4 regions of the Weizmannia sp. FSL K6-0777 genome follow, and region 3 is predicted to be linked to each of the others. Evidence: predicted binding sites of a transcription regulator. Region 3 holds the regulator's gene; each other region holds the start of a gene.
The links. The regulator LexA, encoded in region 3, represses DNA repair genes until DNA is damaged. The targets are predictions, from matches to a motif close to CGAACATATGTTCG.
Positions count from the first base shown of each region.

Region 1 (7,686 bases), 760 kb from region 3:
TGACCCGCTGTATAACGATTTTTATCCGTTAAAAGATAAGGCGCTGGAGGCGAAAATTCTGGCGCTTGCGGAAAAAGCACATATTCCCGCTGATCATGTGTACGAAGTGAATATGTCGGAAAAAACAAACGCCCTGAATGCTTATGTCACCGGCATCGGTTCCAACTCAAGAATCGTACTCTGGGACACGACCCTCAACCGTATGGATGATAAAGAAATTTTATTCGTGATGGCACACGAGATGGGGCATTATGTAGAAAAACATATCTACTTCGGCATCGCGGGCTATATTTTGATGATGCTCATCGGGCTGTGGCTGATTGCCAGGTGGATGAATGCGGTTGGGCGGTGGAAAAAAAGCGGGCGGTGGATGTCCGGGATTTCCAGCATCAGCTCGCTGCCTTTATTTTTGCTCATTTCCTCGGTTCTCCTCTTTGCGTCAAGCCCGCTTACCAACTGGGCATCGCGCTACCAGGAGATGCGGGCGGATCGTTATGCCATACAGATGACGCATGATAAAAAGTCCGGGGTTGAAACGTTCCAAATTTTAACAAAAGCGGGTCTAAGCGAAGTCAATCCGCCGCTTCTCGTCAAAATATTTCGCTATGACCATCCAACAATGCTGGAGCGGATCCGTATGCTGGAAGAATAAGGGATGCTGAAAGTGCAGCAGGCACGGCCTGTTCCGGGCAAAAATCTTTTGGGCGTGCCCTGCATTTGCCATTTTTATGCAAAAGAAAAGCCGTGCAAACGGGACGGGCCTGTTTGCACGGCCTGTATTTATCCAAATTGCAGGTTGATTTTTTTCAGTTCGTTCGTTAAATACATGAACTGCTCCTTATCGCGAAGATCAAGTACATGGTCAATTTTTCTTAACAACGCTTCTCTTTTTTTGTTCAGCAGGATCTCATTCAGCAACATGTCCGTGTAAATGTGTTCCACAAATTTCTCCATCTGAATCCGGGACTTCGGGCTTTCTTTCGGCACGTCAGAGAAAGATTTTTTGTTTTCCATGTATGATCACCTTTTTCCGCTTTTTTTTATTATACAGAGCATTTCAATAAAAAGCAATGTAAAAATTGAATTTTTCTGAAACGGTAAATAAGGAAAAAAATGCATATTTTTAGAAAAACGACTAGAAATGTAGGAAATTTGTACTATAATAGAAAGTGAATTATGAGAAAAATAGAATGGGGGAATACTTTATGCAACATGGAGAATTGGACATTCATCCAAATACGATTGCGCTGATTCCTTGCCAGGAGGGAGGAGAAAAAGGGACAAAAATACTGGAAGTGGATCGGGAACGATTTGTGCCGGAACTTCCCCTGAGTATCGTGAAAAAAAGCTGTCAATACTTTGGAAGCGATTACGAAGGAAGAAAAAATGCGACAAAAAGCTTGATTCATGTTCGGCACAAGCCGCCGATCCTCGTTGATCCTCATACAGCTACCATAATTTTTCCAACAAAATCGCCCAGCCAGCCGGACTGTATTTGGCTGATCTCCGGGCATATTAAAGACCACACCCCAGAAGGCAAAAAAACTGAAGTGATTTTTTCAAACAATCAATCACTCGTATTGCCAATCAGCTACGGTTCGTTTATTAACCAGTACCATAAAGCAGCTGCTTTGCAGGTTGCTTATGAACTCAATATCCGGCGCTCCCGCATGCAATTCATGAAACAGCAGGGGTACAGAGCGATGGAAGACAGCGGGCTGTATTGGATTTAAGCTTGGCAGGGAGGGGGCCCCTGCCTTTTCGTCCAATAAAACGAACGCCTGCCCGGGAAATAAAAATGAAACATTGCGAACTGCAAGTCCGTATACAGGGGGGAGTGCATTTTGAGGAGGTAGGGAAATGAACAACCACGATATTGATTTTAAACTGGTCGGGGACGACATGCAGTTTGTTGAAGTAGAACTCGACCCGCAGGAGACCGTCATCGCTGAGGCCGGCAGCTTGATGATGATGGAAGACGGCATCCGGATGGAAACGATTTTTGGCGACGGATCGGGCAGCCAAGGCGGCATTATGGGAAAACTGTTCTCCGCAGGAAAACGGCTGATCACCGGTGAAAGTCTTTTTATGACCGCCTTTACGAACGAAGGCCGTGATAAAAAGCACGTAGCGTTTGCAGCGCCTTATCCGGGCAAAATTGTACCGATGGATTTAAGTGAACAAGGGGGAAAAATCATTTGCCAGAAAGATGCATTTTTGGCAGCGGCAAAAGGGGTTTCAGTTGGTGTTGAATTTCAGCGGAAACTTGGAACAGGGTTTTTCGGCGGGGAAGGATTTATTATGCAGAAGCTTGAGGGAGACGGCCTTGCCTTTATTCATGCAGGCGGCACGATCCAGAAACGCGAGCTCGCACCCGGCGAAACATTAAAGGTGGATACAGGCTGCCTTGTCGCCATGTCACGGACGATCGATTATGACATTGAATTTGTCAAAGGGATCAAAACAGCCCTGTTTGGGGGAGAGGGCCTGTTCTTTGCCACTTTACGCGGGCCGGGATCGGTCTGGGTGCAGTCGCTGCCGTTCAGCCGCCTGGCCAGCCGCGTATTTGCTGCAATGCCGGCAGCCGGTGGTTCGAAGGATGAAGGCAGCATGGCAAAAGGCTTGTTTAATTTGTTTAACGGGGATTAAGAGGTGTAAAAGCACTGCATTTTGCGGGACGTTTCCCGGAACAGGCAGTGCTTTTTTTTGCATGTGAAAAAATGATACGACCGGCCGGAAGCAGGGAGAGCGCTCCAATGGCGGTTGCGTGGCCCGTCCGGATGGGGAGGGCATCCGGATTGGTGGGAAGGACTTTTCCGGGGGCGGGAAAAGGCAGCCTTCGGATCAAATGGGAAGGACTTTTCTGTGGGCAGGAAAAGGCAATCTTTGACTCTGAAGCGGGCATCCCCCGGCAGAAAAAACAGGAAGCATATTTTTTGGCAAAAAGCTTGATTCATAGAAAAATATCCGTTACAATAAAAGAACAAATGTTCCTTGTCCGGCATGTTTCCGGATATGGAGCCACTGAGCTCATCAAAAGGAAGTGAACCAATTGTCCCTTCGATTTATTACCGGGCGCCCCGGGACAGGAAAGACAGCTTTCATCCACCGTGAAATCAGGCAGAAACTGCTTGGCGATCCGGGCGGGGCACCGCTCATTTACCTTGTTCCGGAGCAAATGACTTTTTTATCGGAAACACGGCTTGCGCATGACCCTGAACTGGGCGGGATGATCCGCGCCCAGGTGTACAGTTTTACGCGCCTTGCCTGGAAAATATTGCAGGAAGTCGGCGGGATCAGCCGTACCCATGTATCGAGCAGCGGGTTAAATATGCTCATTCGGAAAATTTTGGAAGACCAAAAAGAAGAACTGTCGGTTTTCACGCGGGCGGCGGATAAGACCGGCTTTATTGACAATGTCGAACGCATTCTGACTGAATTCAAACGATTTTGCGTTTCACCTGCACAGCTTCAGGAAAAACGTGCGTCAATCGAGGAAGCGGACGGGGAAAGAGTGCTTTCCGACAAGCTGCACGATTTGGAATGCGTATATCAGGCATATGAACAAAAGCTGGAAGGCAAATACATTGATTCGGAAGATTACTTAAGGCTGCTTGCTTCTGCCATTGAAAAATCCCGCTATCTGGACGATGCGGAAATTTATATAGACGGCTTCCATACTTTTAACCCGCAGGAATACTTGGTGATCGGGGAACTCCTGAAAAAATGTCGCCGCGTGACGGTTGCGCTCACAACGGACCGGGCTTTCCGCGGGATGCAGCCGGATGATTTATACTTGTTCCGGATGCCGGGAGAAGCCTATGCCCATATTTATGAACTGGCGCGCGCCTTTCAAATTGAAACGGAAGAAGACGTGGCGCTGTATGAACCGGTCCGTTTCCGGCATGAAAGTTTGCGCTTTTTGCAGTCCCGGTTTGAAGAACTCCCGTTTCCTTCTTTTCCGGGGGAAAGCAGCATCGAAATCTGGCAGGCGAACAACCGGCGGGCAGAAATCGAAGGCGTTGCCCGTTCCATCCGTGAAGCGGTTATGGAAGGCAGCTGCCGCTATCGTGACATTGCTCTCCTTGTTCGCAACGGGGAGGCCTATCAGGATTTAATCGAAACGGTTTTTTACGATTATGATGTGCCGTATTTTATCGACAGAAAACGGCCGATGCTGAACCATCCGCTCATTGAACTGATCCGTTCGACTTTGGAAATCATCCGCGGCAACTGGCGTTATGAACCGGTTTTCCGTGCCATCAAAACAGAATTGCTGTTTCCGCCTGGAGATACCCGTATGCTGCGTGAAAAAATGGACCGGCTTGAAAACTATTGTCTGGCTTACGGCATCCAGGGGGAACGGTGGACGAGTAGAAAAAGATGGGAATACCGGCGGATCCGCGGCCTCGAACTAGAAAACCTGCCACAAACGGATGAGGAAAGAAAAATCGAACAGGAACTGAATGAACTCAGGCTTCTCGTCACGGCGCCGATTTTGCGCCTGTCGCGGCGTTTGAAGCGCGCCCGCACTGGAAAAGCGCTTTGTGAAGCGTTGTATCTTTATCTCGAAGAATTGGAGATTCCGGAAAAACTGGAAGCGCTCCGGCTTGAAAAGGAAGAAGCGGGGGATCTTGTCGCTGCCAGGGAACACGACCAGGCATGGGATGAAGTCATGGGCGTTTTGGATCAGTATGTTGAAATCCTTGGCGATGAACCTGCTGATGTTGGGAAATTCTCTGCCATTATGGAAACCGGGCTTGAGTCATTAAAATTTTCGATCGTTCCTCCGGCTTTGGACCAGGTGCTCGTGGCGAATCTGGAGCAGTCCCGGCTGTCTGATGTCAAACTGGCGTTTATCATTGGGGTCAATGACGGGGTCATGCCGGCGAAAATTTCCGAAGATGGCGTTTTAAATGATGAAGAGCGTGAATATTTAAGACTTACCGGGCTTGAAATTATGCCCGGCAGCAAAAGGCGCCTGCTCGACGAAGAATTTATCTTTTACCGGGCATTGACGACACCTTCTGAAAAACTGGTACTATCTTTTCCGCTTGCCGATGAAGAAGGGAAAGCATTGCTGCCGTCCCCGTTCATCAACCGGATAGAGGACATGTTCCCGGCACGCGGCGGCGGATTATGGGTGAATGACCCGGCGGAACTGGAAGAGAAGCAGCAAGCTGCATACATCTCCCATCCGGCGGCTGACATTGCTTTTGTCACTTCGCAGCTGCAGTTGAAAAAAAGAGGGTATCCGATGGCCGACTTCTGGTGGGATACGTATAACTTTTATATGGAGCACCCGGAATGGAAAAATCGGGCGGCCCATGCTTTTTCCAGTTTGTTTTACCAAAACAAAGCCCGGAAGCTCTCCGAAAAAACGAGCCGGGAACTGTACGGCGACCATATCCTTGCCAGCGTATCGAGAATGGAGCAGTTTTTCACCTGCCCGTTTTCCCATTTTTCGACATACGGGCTGAGGCTGCGGGAGCGGGATGTGTTCCGCCTTGATGCGCCGAATATCGGGGATCTTTTTCATGGTGCATTGAAATGGATTTCCGACACCCTGCAGCGCGAAGGCATTCCGTGGTCAGAGATCACAAAACAGCAAAGCATGGAGCTCGCAAAAGCGGCTGTGGACGATCTTGCCCCGAAATTGCAGCATCAAATCCTGCTCAGTTCAAAACGCTACCAATATATTAAAAGGAAACTGGAACAGGTTGTCGGAAGGGCTTCATATATTTTAAGCGTCCATGCGAAACGGAGCGGCTTTGAACCGGTCGCGATGGAACTCGCTTTCGGGCCGAAAAAAGAGCTCCCACCGCTTTCGTTTACATTGAAAAACGGGGCGAAAATGGAGCTGCAGGGCCGGATTGACCGCGTCGACAAGGCGGAAAGTGAAAACGGTGTGTACGTCAGGATCATCGATTACAAATCAAGTGCGCACAAGCTCGATTTGACAAATGTGTATTACGGCCTTGATTTGCAAATGCTCACCTATCTGGATCTCATTATGACGTATTCGAAACAGCTGACAGGGGAAGAAACGATTCCGGCAGGCGTTTTGTATTTCCATCTTCATGACCCGCTGATTTCGGCGGAAAAAATGTTGTCGGCTGAAGAAATTGAAGAAGAAATTTTAAAAGACTTCCGGATGCGAGGACTATTGCTGGACAGCCCGGAAGTGATCACATTGATGGACCGGTCGCTTGAATCCGGCAACAGTGCGATTGTGTCGGCAGGTTTGAAAAAGGACGGCCAATTAACGGCCCGGTCCGAAGTGGCAAGCAAAGAAGACTTTGAAGCGATCCGCAGCTATGTGCGCAATATTTACACAGAGGCTGGTAATGCGATCTTGTCCGGTACAACGGATATCGCGCCATATAAAATAAACAAACAGGCGGCGTGCACATTCTGTCCGTTCCGTTCGGTCTGTCAGTTTGACCAGTCAATGGAAGAAAACAATTACCGCCTTATTCACTCGGAAAAACCGGAAGAAATCCTCGCCAAAATGAGAAAGGAGCGCAGCACAGATGAAAACAGACATTCCGGATAAACCGACGAATGCCGTCTGGACGGATGACCAATGGAAAGCCGTCATGGCAAAAGGGCAGGACATTCTTGTCGCGGCGGCTGCCGGGTCAGGAAAAACAACCGTGCTCGTGGAAAGGATTATCCAAAAAATATTGGATGAACACGATCCGCTCGATATTGATGAGCTGCTTATTGTCACCTTTACCAATGCTGCGGCTGCGGAAATGCGCCACCGCATCGGTAAGGCGATCGAGGAGGCGATCAGCAGCCGCCCGGATTCGCATCATTTGCGGAAACAGCTGAGCCTGCTGAATAAAGCGCCGATTTCCACGCTGCACGCCTTCTGCCTTGAAGTGATCCGAAAATATTATTACTTGATTGACATCGACCCTGGATTCAGGATCGCCGATGATACAGAAGCCGAACTTCTGCGCGATGAAGTGCTGGATGACCTCTTTGAAACGGAGTATGCGAAAGCGGGAAATGACCTGTTTTACCGCACAGTCGATACATTCTCAAACGACCGCAGTGATGACGAGCTCCAGCATCTGATCCGGAAGCTTTACGATTTTTCCCGTTCCCACCCGGATCCGTCTGCATGGCTCGATAAAATGGTCGAGCTGTATGATGCCGGGGATGTGGAAGAGGTGGACAGCCTGCCGTTTATGGCAGCGGTGAAAGCTGATATTCACCTCCAGCTGCAGGCTGCAAAAGACATGCTGGAGGAAGCGTATGGACTCGCCTTAGAGCCGGGCGGGCCTGCGCCGAGGGCGGAAAATTATCTCAATGACATGAAGATTACAGACAGATTGCTTGCGGCAATTCACGGTCCATGGCAGGGGCTTTATGAAGAAATGAATGCATGGCAGTTTACACGCGCCAAAACGTGCAAAGGGGATGCATATGAAGCGGAACTCGTCAAAGCAGCCGATGATTTGCGGAAATCTGCAAAGAAAACACTTGAAGGTTTAAAAAAAGACTTTTTCTCAAGGAAGCCGGCATCGTTCCTGAAAGACATGCAGGAAATGCGGCCGGTGATTGCGGAACTTAGAACGCTCGTCAAAAAATTTGCAGAGGCTTATGGCGCGGTAAAAGCGGAAAAAGGGATCGTTGATTTTTCGGACTTGGAGCATTTTTGCCTGGACATTCTTG
Region 1 covers NZ_CP151971.1:1,005,869-1,013,554, forward strand. The annotation lists gene NST70_RS04520 (M48 family metallopeptidase) at 1-652, shown strand, start outside; gene NST70_RS04525 (IDEAL domain-containing protein) at 781-1,014, opposite strand; gene NST70_RS04530 (competence protein ComK) at 1,206-1,733, shown strand; gene NST70_RS04535 (TIGR00266 family protein) at 1,861-2,649, shown strand; gene addB (helicase-exonuclease AddAB subunit AddB) at 3,053-6,556, shown strand; gene addA (helicase-exonuclease AddAB subunit AddA) at 6,534-7,686, shown strand, end outside.
Region 1: a site for LexA is predicted at 2,981-2,994, ahead of addB (helicase-exonuclease AddAB subunit AddB). Genes of this name have one in related genera too.

Region 2 (7,686 bases), 330 kb from region 3:
GCGGAAGTGGAAGCAATGGGCTCTACGGCCGCTGCTGCGAAATATGTAAGCGAACACCCGGAACTGAAATGGGGGGCGATCGCCAATGAAATGGCAGCGGAATTGTACGGCCTTGAAATCGTCAGGCGTGCAATCCATGATTATCCGTTTAACCATACGAGATTCATTGTCCTTTCAAATGAGGAGCTTCATATCGAAAAAACGCCTGATTTCCTGAAATCGACGATCATGGTCACACTGCCGACGGACAAGGCAGGATCGCTACACCAGGTGTTGTCTGCCTTTGCCTGGCGAAAGATTAACTTGAGCAAGCTTGAATCGCGGCCGTTAAAGACGGGGCTTGGAAACTACTTTTTTATGATTGACCTGAACCACTCCTTAGAAGAAAAGCTTGTCCGCTTTTCGCTTGAGGAAATCCACGCGCTCGGCTGCACCGTGAAAGAACTCGGGACCTATTATAGGTATATGGCGGATAAATGATGATCGCTTCTTCAAGAATGTTAGGATAAGCCCGGCTGGAACCCGGGCTTATTATTTTTTGCAAAACAAGCTTTAAACCCAGGTTTTTAGGCCGGATGGGTGATGAAAAAGAGCTGTCCTTTATGTTTAGGGCAGCTCTTTTTCATTTTCTGCAAATAAAATGCCAGCTTCTTTCAGCGCCTGTTCCGCTTCTTCAACCTGCCGCCCGCTTGCGGCTTCCACCGTATGCAAGTGGATGCCGCCTGTTAATTCGGATAAGTAGCTGGCATTTGTTTCTTCAATGCGGCGGATAAACCGGGCCACTTCTGCGCGGGTGGAGACCATGATCGAGGCGGTCAGATCGCCGTATACCGGATGCTCCACCTTGACATCTTTTACGGTCACCCCGTGGTCCACGAGCAAATTCAGCTCATGTGCGACCTGTTCGCGACTATGCATGCAAACAAGCGTTTTCTCCACTTTGTTTTCCGCACCGGCGGGGTGTATGTACAAATATCCCTGGCTCGTTGCCAGGATCGGTTCGTTTTTCGCTTTCAGGAGCGTAATATCATTTACTATAATCTGCCGGCTTACATTTGTCCTTTTTGCCAGTTCCCCGCCCGTAATCGGCTCCCGGCTATTCTGCAGCCATTCGAGGATCAAATGCCGCCTTTCATCCCCAAGAATTTTTTTCTTCTCTGCCAACAGCGTTTCCCCCCATTCATTCGGCCTCATTCGGATTTTATCATACGAAGGCGCCGGGATGAAAGAATCAACCCTTTAAAGGGCATAAAGGACGCGGGACGTTCATAAGTTTTTATGTAAAATCAATCGCATTTTGCCCGGCACCACATAGAATGTATGGACTTAAGCCTTGAGGAGGGGAAATGTGTGAAAATCCATATCGTGCAAAAAGGCGATACGCTCTGGAAAATCGCCAAAAAATACGGCGCCGATTTTGACGAATTGAAAAAATTGAATGCGCAATTATCCAATCCGGAAATGATTATGCCCGGCATGAAAATTAAAGTTCCGACAACGGGCGGCATGGTAAAAAAAGAGACACATACAGGCCATGCAGGTTATACGGGCCACGCGGGTGCAAAAGAAATGCCGCTCGTGACCCATCCGTACGAGCAAATGCCCGAGGCCAAGATGCCCGTCGCAAAAGAAATGCCGGTACCAAAAGAGGTGCCAAAAGCGCCAGCACCGAAAGAAACACAGGTGAAAGAAAAAGTGGTTGAAAAAAAAGAAACGATTTATAAGCCGGTGATGCCGCAACCGGTCATTCCTGAAATTGACATCCATAATTACTATGTGACCAATATGGCTGAAATCGAAACCCATACAGCTGCACCGCCGCCGAAGCACCATGAAAGCGAATCGTCGGAAAGCGTGCACTACACCATGCCGGTAAAGGAAGAGTGCCCGGAAATGTATGTACCGTATAATCCGTGTCCGCCCGTGATGCCGGTATACGATTGCGGCTGCGGGGGAGGGGACATGCACGCCGGATTTTTCCCGCCTCCTTACAGCATGCCATATCCGCAAGTCCCATATCCGATGCCGTACCCAATGGCCTATCCGCAAATGCCGGTGATGACCGCGCCAACAGGGTTCACGCAAATACCGGCGATGGCCGCGCCGGCAGGGTTTATGCCGCAGCAGCAGCCGGCATGGCAGGAGGGGCAGCAAGTGATGCCGGGTTACGAATGGGAAGAAGAATCTTCTTCATCTTCTCCTTACCCGTATGGCCCCGGTATGCAGGCAGGGGTTTCTGCGCAACATCCTGCCGCCGTGCCGCAATGGGGAGCGCAGCAGGCTCCTTTATACGGCGCTGCTTCAGAAAGCCCCGCTTATATGCCGCAGTACATGCCGCCGCAAACCATGCCGCAGTACGCCCCGTATCCGCCGCACCAGCCGCAGCCATGCGGGTGCCAAAAGCAACCGTACGGCATGCAGGAACCATTTGGCGGCATGCCGCAACCGCCATACGGGATGCCACAACCGCCATACGGCGTGCAGGAACCGTACGGGATGCAGGCCCCGTTCGGCTATGACCGGGGCGAAAAAACGGACCAGCCGCAGGAAACCCGGGATCCTTCCGGCGAAGAAGAAAAATAATGGGCGGCGGAAGACAAGAGGGAGACGAAACCAAACGTCTCCTTCTTTATGCGGAAAACAGGCTGCAGGAACCCATTGTTCACTGGCGCAGGTTGCGCGACCGGGTGTGGCTTGTCGGGACAAAGACAAAAAAAGTGATTATGAAGCAATATGGTTCCGATGCGCGCCTTAAACGGCAAATGCTGCTTACATCGGAACTGCAGAAAAGCGGTTTCACTCAAACTTGCCGTTTTCTGGAAGATGAAAGCGGCAGCCCCTTTCAAGGCAAAACTTTTGGCTTTATGGCATACATTGAAGAAGACCCGGCCGGTTTCACCTTCGGGACGGAAAAAGACATCCGCGCCGCTTTCCGCCTGTTAAAACAGTATCACGAAAAGACCGCACATTTTCCGCAAGCCGTAAAAATGGAATTTCCACGCTTTTTTCAGCTGAGAAAATGGCAGGCGCGGTACCGTGCATTTCTGGAAAACAAAGAACAGATTGTCCGATATTTGCCGGAAACGTATTTCACCGCGTACGAAAGATGGGCAGGCGAGGCGTTAAACCGGCTCGAAAAAAAACAGCATTGGCTTCACCGCCCGCCGTACTGCATCACGCACGGCGATGTTGCCCACCATAATTTTTTGCGTGCGAAAAACGGGAAACTGTATTTGATTGATTTTGACCTTGCCCGCCTTGCCCCGGCCTGGACTGATGATCTCCAGTTTTGCAACCGGGTTTTGCCCGCTGCTTCATGGTCGCTTGCCGCCCTTGAAAACTGGGGAATGCTGGATGGCGCGCCGGACCGGGAAACTTTTCTGGAGGCGCTTCTTTACCCGACGGATGTTTTAAGGGAGTGGAACCGTTTTGCTGGAAGCGGCAAAAAAGAAAAAGAGCAGTACTGGCCGCATCTTTCCCTGCTTTCAATTGGGCAGTTCGGGGAACGCGCCCGGTTTCAAAAAGAAGTAAAAAGGCGTTTGCAAGCATAACGGAAAACCAGGGGCGCTCCCCGCCGGCATAACGATTTTCATCCTCCTTTCGGGCGAGTATGGTATAGTAATAGGGGACTGTATCAGCGCTGTCAGAAAGGAGTGATGGCCATGTCCGGCCATTCCAAATGGAAAAATATTCAGGGCAGAAAAAATGCGCAGGATGCAAAGCGCGGAAAAATCTTTCAAAAACTGGCAAAGGAAATTTATGTAGCGGCGAAAAACGGGCCTGACCCGGAAGCAAATTCAAGCCTCCGCCTGGTCATTGAAAAGGCAAAGGCCGCCAATATGCCGAATGACAATATTAAACGCGCCATCGAGAAAGCAAACGGCAGCCAAAACGCCGAACATTACGAGGAAATAACATATGAAGGGTACGGGCCGGGCGGCGTTGCCGTCATGGTCACGGCTTTAACCGATAATAAAAACCGGACCGCTTCGAATGTCCGTGTTGATTTTTCGCGCAACGGCGGAAATCTCGGCGAAAACGGATGCGTGTCTTTCCTGTTTGACCGGAAAGGGTATCTTGTCATCGAGCGAGAAGGGCTCGAGATAGATGAAGACGGAATGCTGCTTGCCGTGATTGAAGCAGGCGCCGAGGAAATGGAAACGAGCGATGAAGTGTTTGAAATTTATACAGACACGGAGCAATTCATGGATGTGAAGAAGAATCTGGAGGAAAAAGGCTTTACATTTGCCCGGGCAGAAATCACCATGGTGCCGCAAAACACAATTGCTTTGGATGAAGCGCAAAAAGAAAAGATGGAGCGATTGCTGGACAGGCTGGAAGACGATGACGATGTCCAGGAAATTTACCATAACGCCGAATTATAATGTCCCAGGCACTTTCTGCACCCGGCCCGGCCGGGTGCAGAAAGTGCTTTTTTGCGGCAAAGCCGGTTAGGCCTGTATCAAACCGGCTACACTGTGGAGTGTGGCCCGTGCTGTTTTAAACCGATGCACTGCGGCTAATCGTGCCATTTAAACCCGGGCGATTGTTCCAGCTGAAAATCCGGGGAAGCCCATCCGGAGGCAGCGGCGGCCCGGTATGCCGGACGGACACTCATCTGTCTCCGGATGCCGGTTTCCTTCCGCCATGGAAACAGGAAAAGCGCCTCATCTTTAGGAACCATCCGGCCGGAAAAAAAGGGAAAGACCGGACATTCGTTCCCAAAACGGTTGCATTCTGTGGTACAATATGGGATAGCAAGTTTTTGAGGAGCGTGTGGGAAGGTTGTACGAATATATTAAAGGCATCATTGATTCCGTGAGCCCGGATTACATTGTCGTGGAAAACGGGGGGATCGGCTACCGGCTGCTGGCGCCGAACCCGTATATTTTTTCAAAAAGCATCGGACAAGAACGAAAAATTTTTACATACCAGCATGTGCGCGAAGATCTGATCGCGCTTTACGGTTTTGAAACGGCGGAAGAACGGGCGCTGTTTCAAAAGCTGCTCAATGTTTCCGGCATCGGGCCAAAAGGGGCGCTTGCCATTCTTGCGTACGGGCAGCCGCAGCAGGTTGTTGACGCCATTGAGAATGAAAATGAATCTTTCCTTGTCAAATTCCCCGGTGTCGGCAAAAAAACGGCAAGGCAGATGATTCTTGATCTGAAAGGAAAGCTGCAAGGCCTCGTGCCGGAGATGCCGGACGAGGCAGGCGGGGAAAAAGCGGTGCCTGCATCCACCAACCAAAACCTCGAAGAAGCGATGCTCGCTTTGGCGGCGCTCGGCTACTCGGAAAAAGAAATCGCGAAAGTGGTGCCTGAACTTCCGGAAGAAGTGCTTTCTGCGGATGAATATATTAAACTCGCTTTAAAAGCAATGGTAAAATAATGGAGGAGGGGAGAGAATGGAAGACCGCGTAGTTTCCGGCGAGGCAAACGAACAGGAAGTTTCCTTTGAAATGAGCCTCAGGCCGCAAACCCTTGCGCAATATATCGGCCAGGATGAAGTGAAGCATAATTTAGCCGTGTTTATTGAAGCGGCAAAAGGACGGCGCGAAACACTCGATCATGTGCTACTTTACGGTCCGCCGGGGCTTGGCAAAACGACGCTTGCCGCCGTGATCGCAAACGAAATGGGCGCGAACATCCGGACGACTTCAGGGCCTGCCATCGAGCGGCCGGGCGATCTTGCCAGCGTGTTAACCGCGCTTGAACCGGGGGAAGTGCTGTTTATTGACGAAATCCACCGCCTGCCGAAAGCGATTGAAGAAGTGCTGTACCCGGCAATGGAAGACTTTTGCCTTGATATCGTAATCGGCAAAGGATCGGGTGCCCGCTCCATCCGCCTTGATTTGCCCCCGTTTACTTTGATCGGGGCGACGACAAGGGCTGGTTCGGTTTCAGCACCGCTGCGCGACCGGTTCGGGGTGATCAGCCGGCTCGAATATTATAACGAAGCGCAACTGGCGGAAATTGTGCTGCGGACAGCCGGCATCCTTGAGACGGCGATTGAGCCTGAGGGGGCGGCGGAAATTGCAAGGCGTTCGCGGGGCACGCCGCGGATTGCGAACCGGTTGTTAAGAAGGGTGCGCGACTTTGCCCAGGTCAAAGGAGACGGAAAGGTAACCCTTGAGATCGCCAATTATGCCCTTGAACTTTTGCAAGTTGACAAACGCGGGCTTGACCATATTGATCATAAACTGTTAAAAGCGATCATAGAGCGCTTCCGGGGCGGTCCTGTCGGGCTCGACACGATTGCGGCCAGCATCGGGGAAGAAAGGGAAACGATTGAAGATGTATATGAGCCGTATTTGCTGCAAATTGGCTTTTTGCAGCGAACGCCGCGCGGCAGGGTAGCGACCCCGCTTTGCTATGCGCATTTTCATATGGAGGTGCCGGAATGAGCGGATTTGGAAAAGTGCTGATGACCATCGCCGTGATTCTTTTTGCTCTCGGCCTGTTGTTGCAGTTTACGAAAATCGGCCGGCTGCCCGGCGATATCCTCATTAAAAAAGGGAACACAACCTTTTATTTTCCAATCGCAACATCGATCCTTTTAAGCGTGATCTTAAGTGTGTTATTATATATCATTGGACGGTTCAAGTAGCCGCAAATGGAATTCAAAACGAAGGGGAAGCAACAATGAAACTCGATTTATTTGATTATAACCTGCCGGAAGAGCTGATTGCCCAAGCGCCTTTAAAAAACCGTTCGGACAGCCGGCTGATGGTGCTGGATAAAAAAACAGGGGAAATTGAACACAGCGTATTTAAAAACATTACGCAATACCTGCGCCCGGGGGACTGCCTTGTCCTGAACAATACAAAAGTATTGCCGGCAAGGCTGATCGGCATAAAAGACGAAACAGGCGCAAAAATTGAGGTGCTGCTTTTAAAACAGCTCGAAGGAGACCGGTGGGAAACCCTTGTCAAACCGGCAAAACGTGTGAAAACAGGGACGGTTGTCCGGTTTGGCGACGGAAAGCTTTCCGCCGTTTGTGCGGAGGAGCTGGACCATGGCGGCCGGGTAATGAAATTCCGGTACGAAGGGATTTTTTACGAAGTGCTGAATGAACTCGGAAAAATGCCGCTGCCGCCCTATATTAAAGAACAGCTCGAGGACCAGGACCGCTACCAGACCGTGTATGCAAAAGAACCGGGTTCTGCCGCTGCGCCGACGGCCGGGCTCCATTTCACGGAAGCGTTATTGAAAAAAATTGAAGCAATGGGCGTGAAAATAGTCTATATTACGCTCCATGTCGGCCTTGGCACCTTCCGTCCCGTCAATGAGGAAAATATTGAAAACCATGATATGCATGCGGAATTTTACCAGGTATCAGAAGAAGCGGCCCGCACGATTATGGAAGTAAAAGAAAACGGCGGCCGTGTGGTCTCTGTCGGCACCACCTCCACCCGCACACTTGAAACGGTGGCAAGCGCCCATGGTGGAAAAATTGCCGCCTCAAGCGGATGGACGGATATTTTTATTTATCCGGGTTATCAATATAAAGCAATTGATGCCCTGATCACCAATTTCCACCTGCCGAAGTCGACGCTTATTATGATGGTAAGCGCATTGGCAGGGAGGGAAAATATTTTGCATGCCTACGAGACGGCGGTAAAAGAAAAATACCGTTTCTTCAGTTTCGGGGATGCGATGCTGATTAAATAGTGGAAGGAGCGCATCA
Region 2 covers NZ_CP151971.1:2,091,978-2,099,663, reverse strand. The annotation lists gene pheA (prephenate dehydratase) at 1-480, shown strand, start outside; gene NST70_RS10040 (transcription repressor NadR) at 607-1,194, opposite strand; gene safA (SafA/ExsA family spore coat assembly protein) at 1,351-2,583, shown strand; gene NST70_RS10030 (aminoglycoside phosphotransferase family protein) at 2,583-3,551, shown strand; gene NST70_RS10025 (YebC/PmpR family DNA-binding transcriptional regulator) at 3,663-4,385, shown strand; gene ruvA (Holliday junction branch migration protein RuvA) at 4,786-5,388, shown strand; gene ruvB (Holliday junction branch migration DNA helicase RuvB) at 5,405-6,403, shown strand; gene NST70_RS10010 (DUF2905 domain-containing protein) at 6,400-6,606, shown strand; gene queA (tRNA preQ1(34) S-adenosylmethionine ribosyltransferase-isomerase QueA) at 6,642-7,670, shown strand.
Region 2: a site for LexA is predicted at 4,709-4,722, ahead of ruvA (Holliday junction branch migration protein RuvA). Genes of this name have one in related genera too.

Region 3 (7,686 bases):
GGTGGACGGTTGCTTTTGAAACTTGGTAGCCGAAACCGCGCATTGTCGCAGCAATTTCCTGAAAAGTCAAGCCGTTATCCCGCAGGCGGATAATTTCTTCAACAGGCACTTCCTTTCGCTCCCTGCCGTCCGGATTCCGCTTCCCTTTTAAATTTTTTTCCGGGCGGTAGCCGTTTTTGACTGCACGCTCCATTCCCCTTTTAATTTTTAAGTTATGCAGCTTTCGCTGATACTCTTCAACCATGCTGACAATTTTCAGTACCATTGAATCGGATTCCGAAAGCTCCAATTCTCCGTTTTGCGCATAACAATATACTTTAACCCCTCTTTTATATAAAAAATGAAGCAATGCAATTTTTGCGTTTCCTCTTCCGATCCGTGTTTCATCCTGCACCAGTACGGCGTCAATCTTTTCATTTTCAATCGTATCAAGAAGATCAAGGATGCCGGGCCTGTCCAGGTCATAGCCGCTTGCCCGGTCACAGATCACCCCGGACACTTGAAAACCGTGGGAATCCGAAAGCTTCACCAGCTCTTCCCGCTGCCTCGCCAAGGAAGTTTCCTGGCTTTCTTTTTCCGTGCTTACTCTGCAATATAAAACAACTTTCATTTTTTCGTCTCCCGTTGTGATTTCATCGCAAGTTCCCTTTTATCATCGCTGAATTCATTTTTTTCTACCGGAATGACAATTTTTTCGCCGGCTTTGATCATGTTGCCGTCAATATCATTATGACGCTCAACCCAGCTGATAAATGCTTCCCTCGACATTTTGCCCTTTTCCGCATACTGTCCGGCGATGTTCCAAAGCGTCTCGCCCTCTGTGACGCTGATTTTGATATAGTGTGGGGATGGATCCCGCAGACTTCCAATCATGAAAAATCCGAAAACAAGCGTAAGCCCTGCTAAAATCATAACATAGTTATACTTTTTCCATAATCGTGACATCTCCATCTTCCTCCCGCGAATATTCGTTCGTCCAATCACCAGTTCTATTATAAAACGAACGCCTGTTTTTCGTCAACATTTTTTTCGAACTTACGTTTGTTTTATCTGCTGCAATGTGATATAATAATAGCAAATAATGGCATTCCTCCCGTAAGCGTCCCCATACGCAGCGCGGGTGCCAAACAAAACTGTGACGAGGTGAATAGAATGGCAAAACTATCAAAACGGCAACAGGCGATACTTGATTTCATCAAGCATGAAGTAAAAACAAAAGGTTATCCCCCTTCCGTGCGGGAAATTGGCCAGGCAGTCGGGCTTGCTTCCAGCTCAACTGTTCATGGCCATCTCGCAAGGCTTGAAAGCAAGGGGCTGATCAGGCGCGACCCTACAAAGCCGAGAGCGATTGAAATTTTGGACCATGATGAAGAAATACCAGCCCAAAATGTTGTCAATGTGCCTATTGTCGGAAAAGTAACAGCAGGCATACCGATTACAGCTGTAGAAAATATTGAAGAGTATTTTCCGCTTCCAGAACATCTTGTCCCGTCTGACGAGTCCGTCTACATGCTGGAAATTGAAGGGGACAGCATGGTGGATGCCGGGATTTTAAACGGCGATTATGTGATTGTCCGCTCCCAGCAGACGGCAAACAACGGGGATATCGTGGTCGCTATGACAGATGAAAATGAAGCGACAGTAAAAAGATTTTTCAAGGAAAAAGACTACTTCCGATTGCAGCCTGAAAACCAGACAATGGAACCGATCATATTGAAAAACGTCACCATTCTCGGCGTTGTCATCGGGCTGTACAGGCAAATGGTGCACTGATCAAAAAGAAGCAGTTTCGGCTGCTTCTTTTTTAATAGAGTATATGCGCGTTTGATAGCAAACATACCTGTGGCACGGATTTCTGGGCATTCAATCTATTTTCGGAGGAAAAATCGGGGAAATTAATGGGCATTGGGCGTTCGCCGCAAAAATGCCCGATAAACAAAAACCCCTCAAAGCCTTACGCTTCAAGGGGTTTCTTTCTTAATACATTTCAATATACTGGTCGCGTTCCCATTGGTGGACTTGTGTGCGGAACATATAAAATAGAAGAAAATCAATTCAAAACAATTCAATATGGTAGCCACTTCTTCGCTATTGCTCCCAAAATTAATGACTTTCCCTCAGTTCTTAAACCTGGCGAATGCGGGCCCGCCTGTGAGATCGATGAGCGAAAACTCCACATCATCCGGTTTTTGTAAAATTAGGCTTGTGATGAGGGATTTCATGATGACAGATTTTCCAAAACCCGTTGTTCTGGCTAAAATAAGGTGTTTCCGCATGTCGAAGTCGTGGTACAATTTTCGGCATGATTTTGACCAATAAGCACGGACCAGGTTCCCGGTTTTAAACAGTCCGTTGACCATAGAATTTTGAGTGACAACGGCTGCTTATACACCCGGATTTTTAGCAAACCGTCATAATACATTCCGATTTCCTTTTTGGCGGTCATTTTTTTCGCAAATATACTTTTGAGCTGTTTAATCACTGCCCGGTCTAATTTAAGGTTTTTCAGATCTTTGATCTACAGTTTCATCCGACGACTCACCAGACCAGCTTCCAAGCTCTTTGTTTGACAACATAGTCCTCGAAACTTCTGCCAATGGTATCCGACACCGGTATTCCGTGCCCCATTCGTAATCCCGTTTTTTGACTAGCTGTGTAGTGTACGTTTGTTTGCCATCTTTGACGTTTACCCCGATCAGCGAAAAAATCTCCTTTATTTAATCCGAGTCATCATTTGACAAACCATTTTTTGCCAAGTATGCTTTTGTCGCGATCCCGCCCACTCCTCCCTTCATCTGCAACACTCCTTTGTAAATTACGGAGTAATTTGTTGCTAAAATCAAGAAGTTCCAAAACGACCCACAAAGCATCGCTACGCGTGGATCTGGAATATTCCCGAACTACCTTCTCCAGCGGCATTTGATAAAGCAACGATCGGGAAGGTGGAAATATATCTTGTCCATACAAAATAACTTATGATTTTCTGAAAGAAATTTGTAAAGGTAAATAATAAACTTGTATCGAATTACATACAATGGGTGATGAGATTGAAGGATGATAATGTTATAGTTTTATTGGGAGCATGGATTAAGCAGTCAGGAATCGATCGCAAAGATATTTGTAATAAATTTGGGATTTCCGCAAATACCTTATCTAATTGGTGCACGGGAAAAACATATCCATCTGTTCCGCAGCTCCTAAAACTTTGCGAGCTCTTAAACGTAAAATTTGAGGACATATATAGGAAAAAGGAGGAAAACAAATGAGTGCATTTCTGGGGCTAATTGGAACCGCCGGCATAATAGTCAGTATCGTTTTAATGATTTTGGGGCGGGTTACTAAAAAGAAAAAACACGGATTGACAGTATTTTTAATATCTCTTGTGTTTTTTATCGCGGGGCTTGCTATCCCAAGCAACAATACGGGGGAAAAAGCCACCGATAAGAAAACTGTAAAAAACGTTTCGACCGCTCCAAAAGAAAATGCCGAGAAAAAGGAGGCCTCAAAGCAAATCAAGGATAAGGTAGCAACTGCCACAACTGCTGAAGAACCAACTCCAAAAAAGGAAGCTAACAAGACTAATGAAAATATTGGCGAAAGTACAGTAGCAGCACTGGAAAGTAACGACTTTATGAAATTTGTTAACGAATATAAAAAATTGGGTGGCAATAAAACAGCGGTATGGGATAAACAAATATATGGTAAAAAGGTAACTTGGACTGGAACAGTCGAACATGCAGGAACCAGTGAAGTATTTGTTTATGGAAATGACGATTATAACGGAGAAACTTGGGGCGAATTAGGGGACAAGAAAAAATTATTTTATTGTTTTGTTGCGAAATATAAAGATCCGTCCCAATTCAAAAATATAAAGCAAGGAGAAAAAATTACAGTACGTGGAAATTTAACGTCTCGAGGGGATTACGATTTAAATTATAATTGGAAAATTTACAATGCAGTTTTGGTGAAATAATTTATAGCCCCCTGCAAACGTGAGGCGTTTGGTGAGCTGATGAAAAGCCGGATCTGGGAACACATTGACACTGCAGGATATAGGAAAAAGTACACAGCAAAAGAATTGGATATATCGCCGACACAGTTATCAAACTGAATAAGTTGACGGTCATACTCTACAGTGGAAAAGGCTTTTAAATTGGCAAAGCCGCTTAGATGTAAGGTTGACGATTTACTAGGAGGATGATGAAAATGAGCTTTGACACAATCGCGTCACTGCAAAGGATGCAGCAGATGCAACAGGCGGAGGCTGCAGCCGGTAAACGCCTGGTGTTAAGAAGGTTGAACTCCGGCGTTGATATTGGACTGACGATTGCCGCGTTTTTATTAATACTGCCCACATTTACTTTGTCACTTTGGCTTCTGCTGATTTACCTCACAATTAAAGAAGCATGCACCAAAACATGCTTGGTGAAAAACGTTGCAACTGGGGAAAAGTTTAGAGTTATGAAATCGGAATTTAAACAATATAAAAGAATGGTGAAAAGCAAAGAAAAAGAAGTGAGGAGTATCATCCCGGCAGCTGCAGCGATTGAAGAGCCACCAGCCTCGCCTGCAGAGGAAGAAAAAACAGAAGTTGAACCGCCAGTTGTTAAGAGGCTGACACCCGAACCGCTACCGGATCCAGTAATTCAAGAACAGCCAGAAATAGTTCAAAAACCCGAGCCCAAACCTCAGCCGCCTAAAAAGAAAAGCATCACCTTTAATGTTTCCGGGGTGACATTTGAAAATGATAAAGGTAAGGAAATTCAACCTCTTTTGCGTCGGATTGCCCGCGAGATTGCAAAAGAGCAAGATGTTGAGTCGTACGGTGGATGGACAAATAAAGACATCTTGGAATTTATGGCTGAAGCTTCGGAATTTGAAGATGTGATGTTTGGGGACTATGTATCATTTGAAAAAGAGCCAGACAATGAATTTGACCAAAATGCCATAAAGGTAATGGCCAATTTGAACGAAAAGCAATTTCATATCGGATATGTACCGAAAGAATATAATGTCCAGGTCTGTAAATTACTGGATAATGATTTGATTGACAAAGTAACGGCCAGTTTTGTGGGCGGAAAAACAAAGAAAGTTGACTATGATTTTGAGAAGGATAAAGACGTTGTTGTAATTAACGAGCTCACTTTGGGAGTAGAAATTACATTGACTTTGAAAGAAGAAGAGTAGCCCCCGCAAACGCGAGGGCTTTTTTGCTTTTTATTATAGCACATAAGGAACACAGGTTCTATAATTAAATTATACAATATTTTGTCGGGAGGAAAAGGCGAAGTGAATAATTTGAATCTCAATTTTTACGACTATAAACGAAAAAATTCCAAGCAGACGTCTGGGAATATCGAATAACTTATTTGGACCAATAACGAAAAAGCAACGTGAAAAATCAAAGAAGGGTTTCAACTCAAAAGAAGAAGTAAAGGCTGCCGCTGTTGAAATTGTACATGTTACCATGCACAACACTTTTGAAAAAGCTGTGACAACCAAACTTATTTTTGACAAACCAACCAAAGGGGTGAGCATAAAAAGGGAAAAAGAAGGAGGCTCTTATGTTCATTGAATCTGACAAAGTATTACATCTGATGTATACAGCCATATCTCGGAAAAAATCGAACGTGAGAAAATCGAAAAGTTTGATGACTATTACAGCCGGATCAAAAACTGAAATTTTTTTGGTCAAATTTTGGTCAACTAATTATTCACCACCCAAAAAAAGCAATTTGACCAAAATACAGAAACCCCTCAAAGCCTTACGCTTCAAGGGGTTTCTTGCTTAATACATTTCGATATACTGGTCGCGTTCCCATTGGTGGACTTGTGTGCGGAACATATCCCATTCAATTTCTTTTGCTTCGAGGAAATGTTCGAGAATGTGATCGCCAAGGGCGTCTACCATTACATCATCCGATTTTAAGTTTTCCAGCGCCTGCAGCAGTGTGCCCGGGAGGTCGACAATGCCGGCTTCTTCTCTTTCTTCTTTCGTCATGACATAGATGTTGCGGTCGACCGGTTCCGGCGCCTGCAATTTGTTCGCGATGCCGTCAAGCCCTGCTTTTAACAGGACGGCGAGCGCGAGATACGGATTGGCAGACGGGTCAACGCTGCGCACCTCAACGCGCGTGCTTAAACCGCGGGAAGCCGGAATCCGCATGAGCGGGCTGCGGTTGCGAGCGGACCAGGCAACATAACAAGGCGCTTCATAACCCGGCACAAGCCGTTTATAGGAGTTCACCGTCGGATTCGTGACAGCCGTAAAGTTCGAAGCATGCTTCATAATGCCGGCAATGAACTGGTATGCCGTATCGCTCAGCTGCAGTTCTGCATCGTTCGGGTCATAGAATGCATTTTCTTTTCCTTTAAAAAGCGAAAGATTGGTGTGCATCCCGGAACCGTTCACGCCAAACAACGGTTTCGGCATAAACGTCGCATGCAGGCCATGTTTGCGTGCAATCGTCTTGACCACCAGTTTAAAGGTCTGGATATTGTCGCATGCCCTGACTGCATCCGCATATTTAAAATCAATTTCGTGCTGGCCGGGTGCAACTTCATGGTGGGACGCTTCAATTTCAAAGCCCATTTCCTCGAGTTCCAATACGATGTCGCGCCGGCAGTTTTCGCCAAGGTCCGTCGGCGCCAGGTCAAAATAGCCGCCGTTGTCGTTCAGCTCCAGTGTCGGTTCATTTTTTTCATTCAGCTTGAAGAGGAAGAATTCCGGTTCAGGCCCAAGATTAAAACTCGTGAAGCCAAGTTCTTCCATTTCTTTCAATACCCGTTTCAAATTATTCCGCGGATCACCTTCAAACGGGGTGCCGTCCGGATTATAAATATCGCAAATCAGACGGGCGACTTTCCCTTTCTCAGCGGTCCACGGGAAAATGACCCATGTATCATAGTCCGGATACAGATACATATCCGATTCTTCAATCCGGACAAACCCTTCAATCGAAGAGCCGTCGAACATGATTTTATTGTCGAGCGCTTTTTCAAGCTGGCTGAGCGGGATTTCCACGTTTTTAATCGTCCCCAAAATATCCGTGAACTGCAAGCGGATGAATTTCACATTTTGTTCTTCGGCATTTTTCAAAATATCTTCACGTGTAAACTTAGGCATGAACAGTATTCCTCCCTTTAGGCAATAAAAAGTATATATCTAAGCTATAAAACTAGCTTTTCAACAATGTTAATGGAAAAACCGGGGCGCATCGGACAACCGCTGGCTCGGTCTTTGAAAACGGCCGGCCTGCAGCAGTTCCTGGCGAAGCCGTTTGCGGATTTCTTCATCCGTTACATGATTTTTGACGAGTACCGGCCCGGTTCCGCGGCGGTCGTTCATCAATAAGATTTTTTTGATGCCTGCAATATTGATCCCCTGATCCAGCAAATCTTTAATATCAAGAAGCCGGTCGACATCATTTAAAGAATAAAGGCGGCGATTGCCTTCCGTTCTTGCCGGTGTAATCAGCTCGTGTTCTTCATAATAGCGGATCTGCCGGGCCGATAAATCTGTTAGCTTCATAACGGTTCCGATCGGCAAAAGCGGCATCGAACGGCGGATTTCTTTTCGACCCATGTTATACGCTCCTTTTCTTTATATTTTTACTATATTCCATGTGAGTTTTTTTGTCAACAAAATGTTATATTTTCTCACATCATTTTTTATCCTCAGGAAGG
Region 3 covers NZ_CP151971.1:1,764,132-1,771,817, forward strand. The annotation lists gene NST70_RS08240 (recombinase family protein) at 1-610, opposite strand, end outside; gene NST70_RS08245 (LysM peptidoglycan-binding domain-containing protein) at 607-945, opposite strand; gene lexA (transcriptional repressor LexA) at 1,153-1,773, shown strand; gene NST70_RS08255 (helix-turn-helix transcriptional regulator) at 3,042-3,266, shown strand; gene NST70_RS08260 (hypothetical protein) at 3,263-3,973, shown strand; gene NST70_RS08265 (HIRAN domain-containing protein) at 4,207-5,187, shown strand; gene glnA (type I glutamate--ammonia ligase) at 5,789-7,126, opposite strand; gene NST70_RS08275 (MerR family transcriptional regulator) at 7,196-7,585, opposite strand; gene NST70_RS08280 (dynamin family protein) at 7,678-7,686, opposite strand, start outside.

Region 4 (7,686 bases), 150 kb from region 3:
CTTTGGAACCACGCCTTTTCCCTCTCGGAAAGGCCGTTTTTTCTCTCCTTTTGCTGCGACCATGCGTGCATCCGAAGTTTTCCCGGCCCCGTATCAGGCATCCTTTTAGGAGGGGGAATTTTCTTTATGCTAAAATAAAATTGACTGTACATATGAAAGAGGTGTCCGGGATGTTTGTATCAGAAACAGAAGTCAAAGTGCGGTATGCAGAAACAGACCAAATGGGGGTTGTGTACCACGCCAATTACCTGATTTGGATGGAAGTGGGGCGGACGAAATTAATCGAAGACCTTGGCTTCCGTTATGCGGATATGGAAAAAGACGGGATTTTGTCGCCGGTCATCGATATTCAAATTTCATACAAAAAACCGGCCCGTTACGGGGAAACAGTGACCGTAAAAACATGGGTCGATGCATATGACGGGCTGCGCGTAACGTACGGCTATGAGATTTACACAGAAACCGGCGACCTTGCCGTGGCCGCGAGTTCAACACATGTCTGCGTAAAGAAAGACAGCTTCCGACCGGTTTCGTTCCGCCGCCTCTACCCAAAATGGCATGAAGCATATGAAAAAGCAAAAAAATCATAAAGCGGGGGGATGGATTTGGCTTTTGGCATACACCGCAACCAGCTTAAAGCGTGGAAAGCGGCGATTGACCGCGGGGAGATTGCGTTTTTAACGCATTTTTGGCTGGACGACCGTTTCCCCGGCGCAAAATCGGTCACAAAAGTCGGCTGTAAAGATCTGGAGAAACTCGCTGCATGGGGAGCACGCTACCAGCTGAAAAAAGAATGGATTCATGTCCGTAAAGACGGTTACAGCCATTTCGACCTGCTTGGCAGGAAGCAGCGAGAAATTTTGCAAAAAGAAGGGCGCCTTGCGGAAGCAAAAAAATTTTTAAAATGAAAAACCGGCATCACTGGCAGCAAAAAAGCAAAAGCTGCCGGATGATCCCGGTTTTAACCTTTTTTATATTCATATACCGGTTCATCCCGTTTCGGGTCATACCCGATATACAAATCATGGCCGTCAAAATACCATTCGTCCGTGCCTTCAATGAAAAAAGCATGGCCGTTCCGTTCAACGGCCGCCACCGGATCGTCGGGAACGTCTTTTTGAACACCAAGTGAAAACCCGTGTTGGACAGGCGTGGAGCCGCCGTATTTGGCAAAAAAACGGACGGACTCGCCGTCGTCCAGTTCCAGTTCCCTTTTAAACCAGTTTACTGCCTCATCTGTAATGTGCATTTTCATGCCGCCACTTCCTTCCAACTGCCTTTTACATTTTCATTATAGACCAAAGCACGTTTTTTTCCCTAACCTTTTGCCTTCGTTTACCGGCCCCGGGTTATAGGAAACATCAGATTTAGAAACAATGGCTGCCTTACAGCCACTTGACTTTTGGCTCGGTCTTATTTTTAATCCGCTTAATATTGGCTTTATGGCGGTAAATAATGAAAGAGGCAAGCGCCAGAACGATGACGAACAGCGGCCAGTCATGTGTTACAATCATATAAATGAGCGTATACAGGATGCCAAAAACAGCCGCCATGATAGAAGAAAGCGAAACGTATTTGCTCCATTTTAATGTAATCAAAAAAACGATGATGACCATGACAAACAATGGCCATTGATAGGCAAGAACAACGCCGGCGGAAGTTGCCACCGCTTTGCCGCCTTTAAATTTGGCAAATACCGGAAGCATATGGCCGATAACAGCGATCATCCCGATTAAAAGCGGGTGCACCGTATGCTCCAGGCCAAAAAAGTGGGGCAATAAGGTGGCGATTGTCCCTTTCAGAATATCCACCACTGTTACGACACTGCCGGCTTTGAACCCGAGCACACGGAACGTATTGGTCGCACCGAGATTTCCGCTGCCGTGTTCGCGGATGTCTATACCGTAAAAAAGCTTACCAACGATCAGGCCTGTCGGGATTGAGCCGAGCAGGTAAGCCAAAAGGATCATCAGGACAATATTCATGTACAAAACTCCTTGGAAAAAATCTATGCTTATTGTAGCATGTTCTTAAAGGAAAGAGGAATATTTTTTGCCGATTCCGTGCAGATTTTCTAACCGAGCAGGAATTGGAAAAGATCAAGTGAATGTTTAAGTTGGGATCAGACTGGCGAAAGTACAAGAAAGGAGAGGTGTTGATCAAATGGCAATCGAAAATCCGAGCAGGGAAGAAATCAGGGAAATTTTACAAAAAGCAAAACGAATTGCAGTGGTTGGCTTGAGCAATAACCCGGAAAAAACATCTTATACGGTAGCCAAAGCCATGCAGGATGCCGGCTATGAGATTATTCCGGTCAATCCGAAAGCAACGGAAATTCTCGGGGAAAAGGCTGTCCCGAGCTTAAAAGATATCGAAGGCCATGTGGACATTGTGGATATTTTCAGGCGGCCCGAATATTTGCCGGAGCTGGCACGGGAGTTTGATGAAATCGATGCGGACGTTTTCTGGGCGCAGCTCGGCATCGAAAACGAGGAAGCATACCGGTTTTTAAAAGAAAAAGGCTATACCGTTGTGATGAACCGCTGCATTAAAGTGGAACATGCCCTGACAAAATAGGCTTTTTCAAGCAGGCGCCAGCTTAAAGGGCGCTTGCTTTCTTTATATTTTCCCAATAAAACGGCCGTTTACTGGAGAAGTTTTTATAACCGTTGCTTTGCCCCTCCCGTTCCCGTCATTTCCGCATGCCCTTTTACAAATTCCGTTTTATCGTTAAAATGAGTATGATAAAAACGGCAAATGATGTTATAATGAGAACGAATATTTGTTCTTATGAACGCCGGTGCACGTGCTTTGCAATTGAAAGGGGAATAGATGTGGCGAAGAAACAAAATATATTGGAATATAATGATGATGCAATCCAGGTGCTGGAAGGGCTGGAGGCCGTAAGGAAAAGGCCGGGCATGTACATCGGGTCGACCGATGCGCGCGGTTTGCACCATCTTGTCTATGAAATCGTCGACAATGCGGTGGATGAGGCGTTGTCCGGGTACGGAAACCATATCATCGTCAACATTCACAAAGATAACAGCATCAGCGTCCAGGACTTCGGGCGCGGCATGCCGGTCGGGATGCACAAGCTCGGTAAGCCGACGACAGAAGTGATCTTGACGATTTTGCACGCCGGCGGAAAATTTGGGCAGGGCGGCTATAAAACGAGCGGCGGCCTGCACGGTGTCGGCGCGTCCGTCGTCAATGCCCTGTCGGAATGGCTTGTTGTTACCATACATCGCGACGGTTACGTGTATGAACAGCGTTTCCGTGACGGCGGCAAACCGGAAACAACGCTCGAGAAAACCGGGAAAACCAATAAGACCGGCACAACGATCCATTTTAAACCCGACCCGTCCATTTTTAGCACCATCACTTTTAACTACGATACATTATGCGAACGGCTGCGCGAATCGGCCTTTCTTTTAAAAGGGTTAAAAATTGAAATCACTGATGAACGTTTCGGGCGGCATGATCTGTTCCACTACGAAAACGGCATTGAAGCCTTTGTCCAGTACTTGAACGAAGGAAAAGAAGTGCTCCATCCGGTTGTGTTTATCGAGGGGGAAACAAACGGAATCGAAGCGGAATTTGCGTTTCAGTTTAACGACGGCTTTTCGGAAAACATTTTATCTTTCGTGAACAACGTGCGCACGAAAGACGGCGGCACGCACGAAGCCGGGGCAAAAACGGCATTGACGCGCGTCGTGAACGATTATGCAAGAAAAACCGGGCTGTTAAAAGAAAAAGATAAAAACTTAGAAGGGACGGATATCCGCGAAGGGCTGTCCGCCATTATTTCCGTCCGCATTCCGGAAGAACTGCTCCAATTTGAAGGACAAACGAAAGGGAAACTTGGCACAAGTGAAGCCCGCTCTGCAGTTGATACGATTGTTTCGGAACACCTTTCTTATTTTCTTGAAGAAAACCCGGATACGAGCAATCTTTTAATCCGGAAAGCCATCAAGGCGTCGCAGGCAAGGGAAGCAGCGAGGAAAGCACGGGAAGAAGCGAGAAGTGGCAAAAAGCGGAAGAAATCGGAAACGACTTTGTCCGGAAAGCTGACGCCGGCGCAAAGCCGCAATCCGCAGCGGAACGAACTGTATCTCGTTGAAGGGGATTCCGCGGGCGGTTCTGCGAAACAGGGGCGCGACCGGAAATTCCAGGCTGTTTTGCCGCTGCGCGGAAAAGTCATCAATACGGAAAAAGCAAAGCTTGCGGATATTTTTAAAAATGAAGAAATCAATACCATTATTTATACGATTGGTGCCGGCGTCGGCCCTGAATTCAATTTGGAAGACGTCAATTACGACAAAGTCATTATTATGACCGATGCCGACACGGACGGTGCCCACATCCAGGTGCTGCTTCTTACGTTCTTTTACCGCTATATGCGGCCTTTGATTGAAGCGGGAAAAGTGTACATCGCGCTGCCACCGCTTTATAAAGTCAGCAAAGGCACCGGCAGGAAAGAAATCGTGGAATATGCTTGGACCGAAAAAGAACTGGATGAAACGATCAAAAAAGTCGGGCGCGGCTATATCCTGCAGCGTTATAAAGGGCTCGGTGAAATGAACGCCGACCAGCTTTGGGAAACGACGATGAATCCGGAAACGCGGACTTTGATCCGTGTCCGTATTGATGATGCGGCCCGGGCTGAACGGCGGGTGACCACGCTTATGGGCGATAAGGTTGAACCGCGCCGGCAATGGATTGAAAATCATGTGGAATTCGGGCTTGAGGACGACACCAATATTTTAGACAATGAGAATTTGATGATTGAGGAAGGGGACATGAACGGATGAAGACGGCTGAACGTTTTCAAGATTTGCCTTTGGAAGAGGTGCTGGGCGACCGCTTCGGCCGGTACAGCAAATATATTATTCAGGATCGTGCCCTTCCGGATGCGCGGGACGGCCTGAAGCCGGTGCAGCGGCGGATTCTTTATGCGATGCATGTAGAGGGTAACACTGTTGACAAGCATTTCCGGAAATCGGCAAAAACGGTCGGCAACGTCATCGGCAATTACCATCCGCACGGGGATTCTTCCGTTTATGAAGCGATGGTGCGGATGAGCCAGGACTGGAAGCTGCGAAACGTGCTCATTGAAATGCACGGCAATAACGGGAGCATTGACGGCGACCCGGCCGCGGCCATGCGGTATACAGAAGCAAGGCTCGCCCCGATTGCATCCGAACTCCTTCATGATATTGATAAAGAAACGGTTAAATTTATCCCGAATTTCGATGATACCGCAAATGAGCCGATTGTGCTGCCCGCCCGGTTTCCCAACCTGCTCGTGAACGGATCAACCGGCATCTCGGCCGGATATGCAACCGAAATTCCGCCGCACCACCTCGGGGAAATCATTGACGGGGCCATCATGCGGATGGAAAACCCGGATTGCACGGTGGACGACCTGATGACAGTCATAAAAGGCCCCGATTTTCCAACAGGCGGCATTGTCCAGGGAATTGACGGGATTAAAAAAGCGTATGAAACCGGCAAAGGCAAAATGGTCGTAAGAGGCAGGACATCGATCGAAGAGATCCGCGGCGGGCGAAAGCAAATTGTCATCGCAGAGATTCCTTATGAAGTCAATAAAGCCAATCTTGTCAAAAAAATCGACGAGCTCCGGATTGACCGGAAAGTGGAAGGCATATCCGAAGTCCGCGATGAAACCGACCGGACCGGGCTCCGGATTGTGATCGAACTGAAAAAAGATGCGGATGCAGATAGCGTCCTGAATTATTTATTCAAAAACACTGATCTCCAGGTTTCCTACAATTTCAACATGGTGGCCATCCATAACCGTCGGCCGCAGCTGATGGGCCTCCGTGAACTGCTCGATGCTTATATTGAGCACCAGAAAGAAGTGGTCACAAAAAGAACGGAATTCGATCTCAAAAAAGCGCGTGACCGCAAGCATATTGTTGACGGCCTGATGAAGGCACTTTCCATCCTGGATGAAGTCATTGCAGCGATTCGGGCATCCAAAGATAAAAAAGATGCAAAAGCGAACTTAATCGCAAAGTTTGCTTTTACCGAACCCCAGGCTGAAGCGATTGTCACGCTGCAGCTCTACCGCCTGACCAATACGGACATTACGACGCTGGAAAATGAGGCGGCAGACCTTGAGAAAAAAATTGAGACCTATCTCGCGATTTTATCCAGCGAGAAAAAACTGTTTACGGTGATCAAAAAAGAACTGAGAGATATCCGGAAAAAATACGCGGATAACAGAAGGACAACGATTGAAGCGGAAATACAGGAATTAAAAATCAATCTGGAAGCGATGATCCCGAATGAAGATGTGATGGTCACCATTACAAAAGACGGTTATATCAAACGGACAAGCCTCCGTTCATATACTGCTTCAAACGGCCGGGACCTTGCTATTAAAGACAGCGACCGCCTGCTCTTTAAACAGCAGCTCAATACCGTCCAGACGGTGCTACTTTTCACAAATAAAGGAAGCTATATCTATTTGCCGGTCCATGAACTGCCGGATATCCGCTGGAAAGATCTCGGGCAGCATGTTTCCAATCTTGTGACGCTTGAACGCGATGAAGGCATCATCAAAGTGCTCCCGATTGAAGATTTCAACCAGCCGCAGTTTATTTTGTTTTTCACGAAAAACGGCATGGCGAAGAAAACGGAATTGCAGCAATACCAGGCACAGCGCTATTCGAAAGCCCTCGTTGCAATCAACTTAAAGGGCGATGATGAAGTGGTCGATGTTCACCTGACAGACGGCTCAAAAGAAGTCTTCCTCGCTTCCCGCCTCGGTTACGGGCTCCGGTTTGATGAAGCGGAAATCAGCGTTGTCGGCCAGCGGGCAGCAGGGGTAAAAGGCATGAACCTAAAAGAAGGCGACAGGCTCGTTAGCGGGAAAATCATTGAAGATCCGGAAAAAGATAAAGTCTTTATTGCCACCCAAAGAGGCGCCGTCAAGAAAATGAAAGTGTCCGAATTTGACAAAACAAGCCGGGCCAAACGCGGCGTCATCATGCTGCGCGAATTAAAAGCCCATCCGCACCGGATCGCCGGGGCTGTGATTGCAGGCGACGATGAAACCGTCTCGGTCATCACGGAAAAAGGGCATCAGGAAGACATTCGGCTCCACGATTTGCGCGACCACGACCGTTATTCAAATGGCTCATTTGCCATTGATGAAGAAGAGAACGGGACCGTGACAGAAGTATGGAAGCAGGAACCGGAAGAGGGTGCTGCGGAAGAAAACGATTGAAAAAAGTGTTTGCCGTTTTCGGCAAACACTTTTTTCATCTTCAGGCAAGTTTTACATAATTCGATGCTTGCGGCGTATCCTAAAGAAAAACGGATGCGGGGTGAGAAGATGAAAAAAGAATACATGCTTGCACTGCTCGCATTATGGTTTATGGCAGCCGGCACGGTTGTGATCGCGGACGCGGGCGGGAAGACGAAAGCCGGCAAAACGGTGATTCACCGGTACGAGGCGGATGTAACCGGCGACGGAAAAAAGGATGCGATTGTATTGGAAGGCATCCCGTTTGCAGCCGGCAGCCCGTATATGAAAAAAATTTGGGCGCGGATTGCCACGTCGGAAGGAAAGAAATATAAATTGCCGTATGAGCCTGGGTATGAACCGGAAATCCAGTTCACCGATCTCAACCATGACGGCGTAAAGGACATGCT
Region 4 covers NZ_CP151971.1:1,611,894-1,619,579, forward strand. The annotation lists gene NST70_RS07490 (thioesterase family protein) at 171-590, shown strand; gene NST70_RS07495 (hypothetical protein) at 606-908, shown strand; gene NST70_RS07500 (HesB/YadR/YfhF family protein) at 962-1,255, opposite strand; gene plsY (glycerol-3-phosphate 1-O-acyltransferase PlsY) at 1,386-1,985, opposite strand; gene NST70_RS07510 (CoA-binding protein) at 2,164-2,577, shown strand; gene parE (DNA topoisomerase IV subunit B) at 2,835-4,814, shown strand; gene parC (DNA topoisomerase IV subunit A) at 4,811-7,258, shown strand; gene NST70_RS07525 (hypothetical protein) at 7,268-7,686, shown strand, end outside.
Region 4: a site for LexA is predicted at 2,776-2,789, ahead of parE (DNA topoisomerase IV subunit B). Genes of this name have one in related genera too.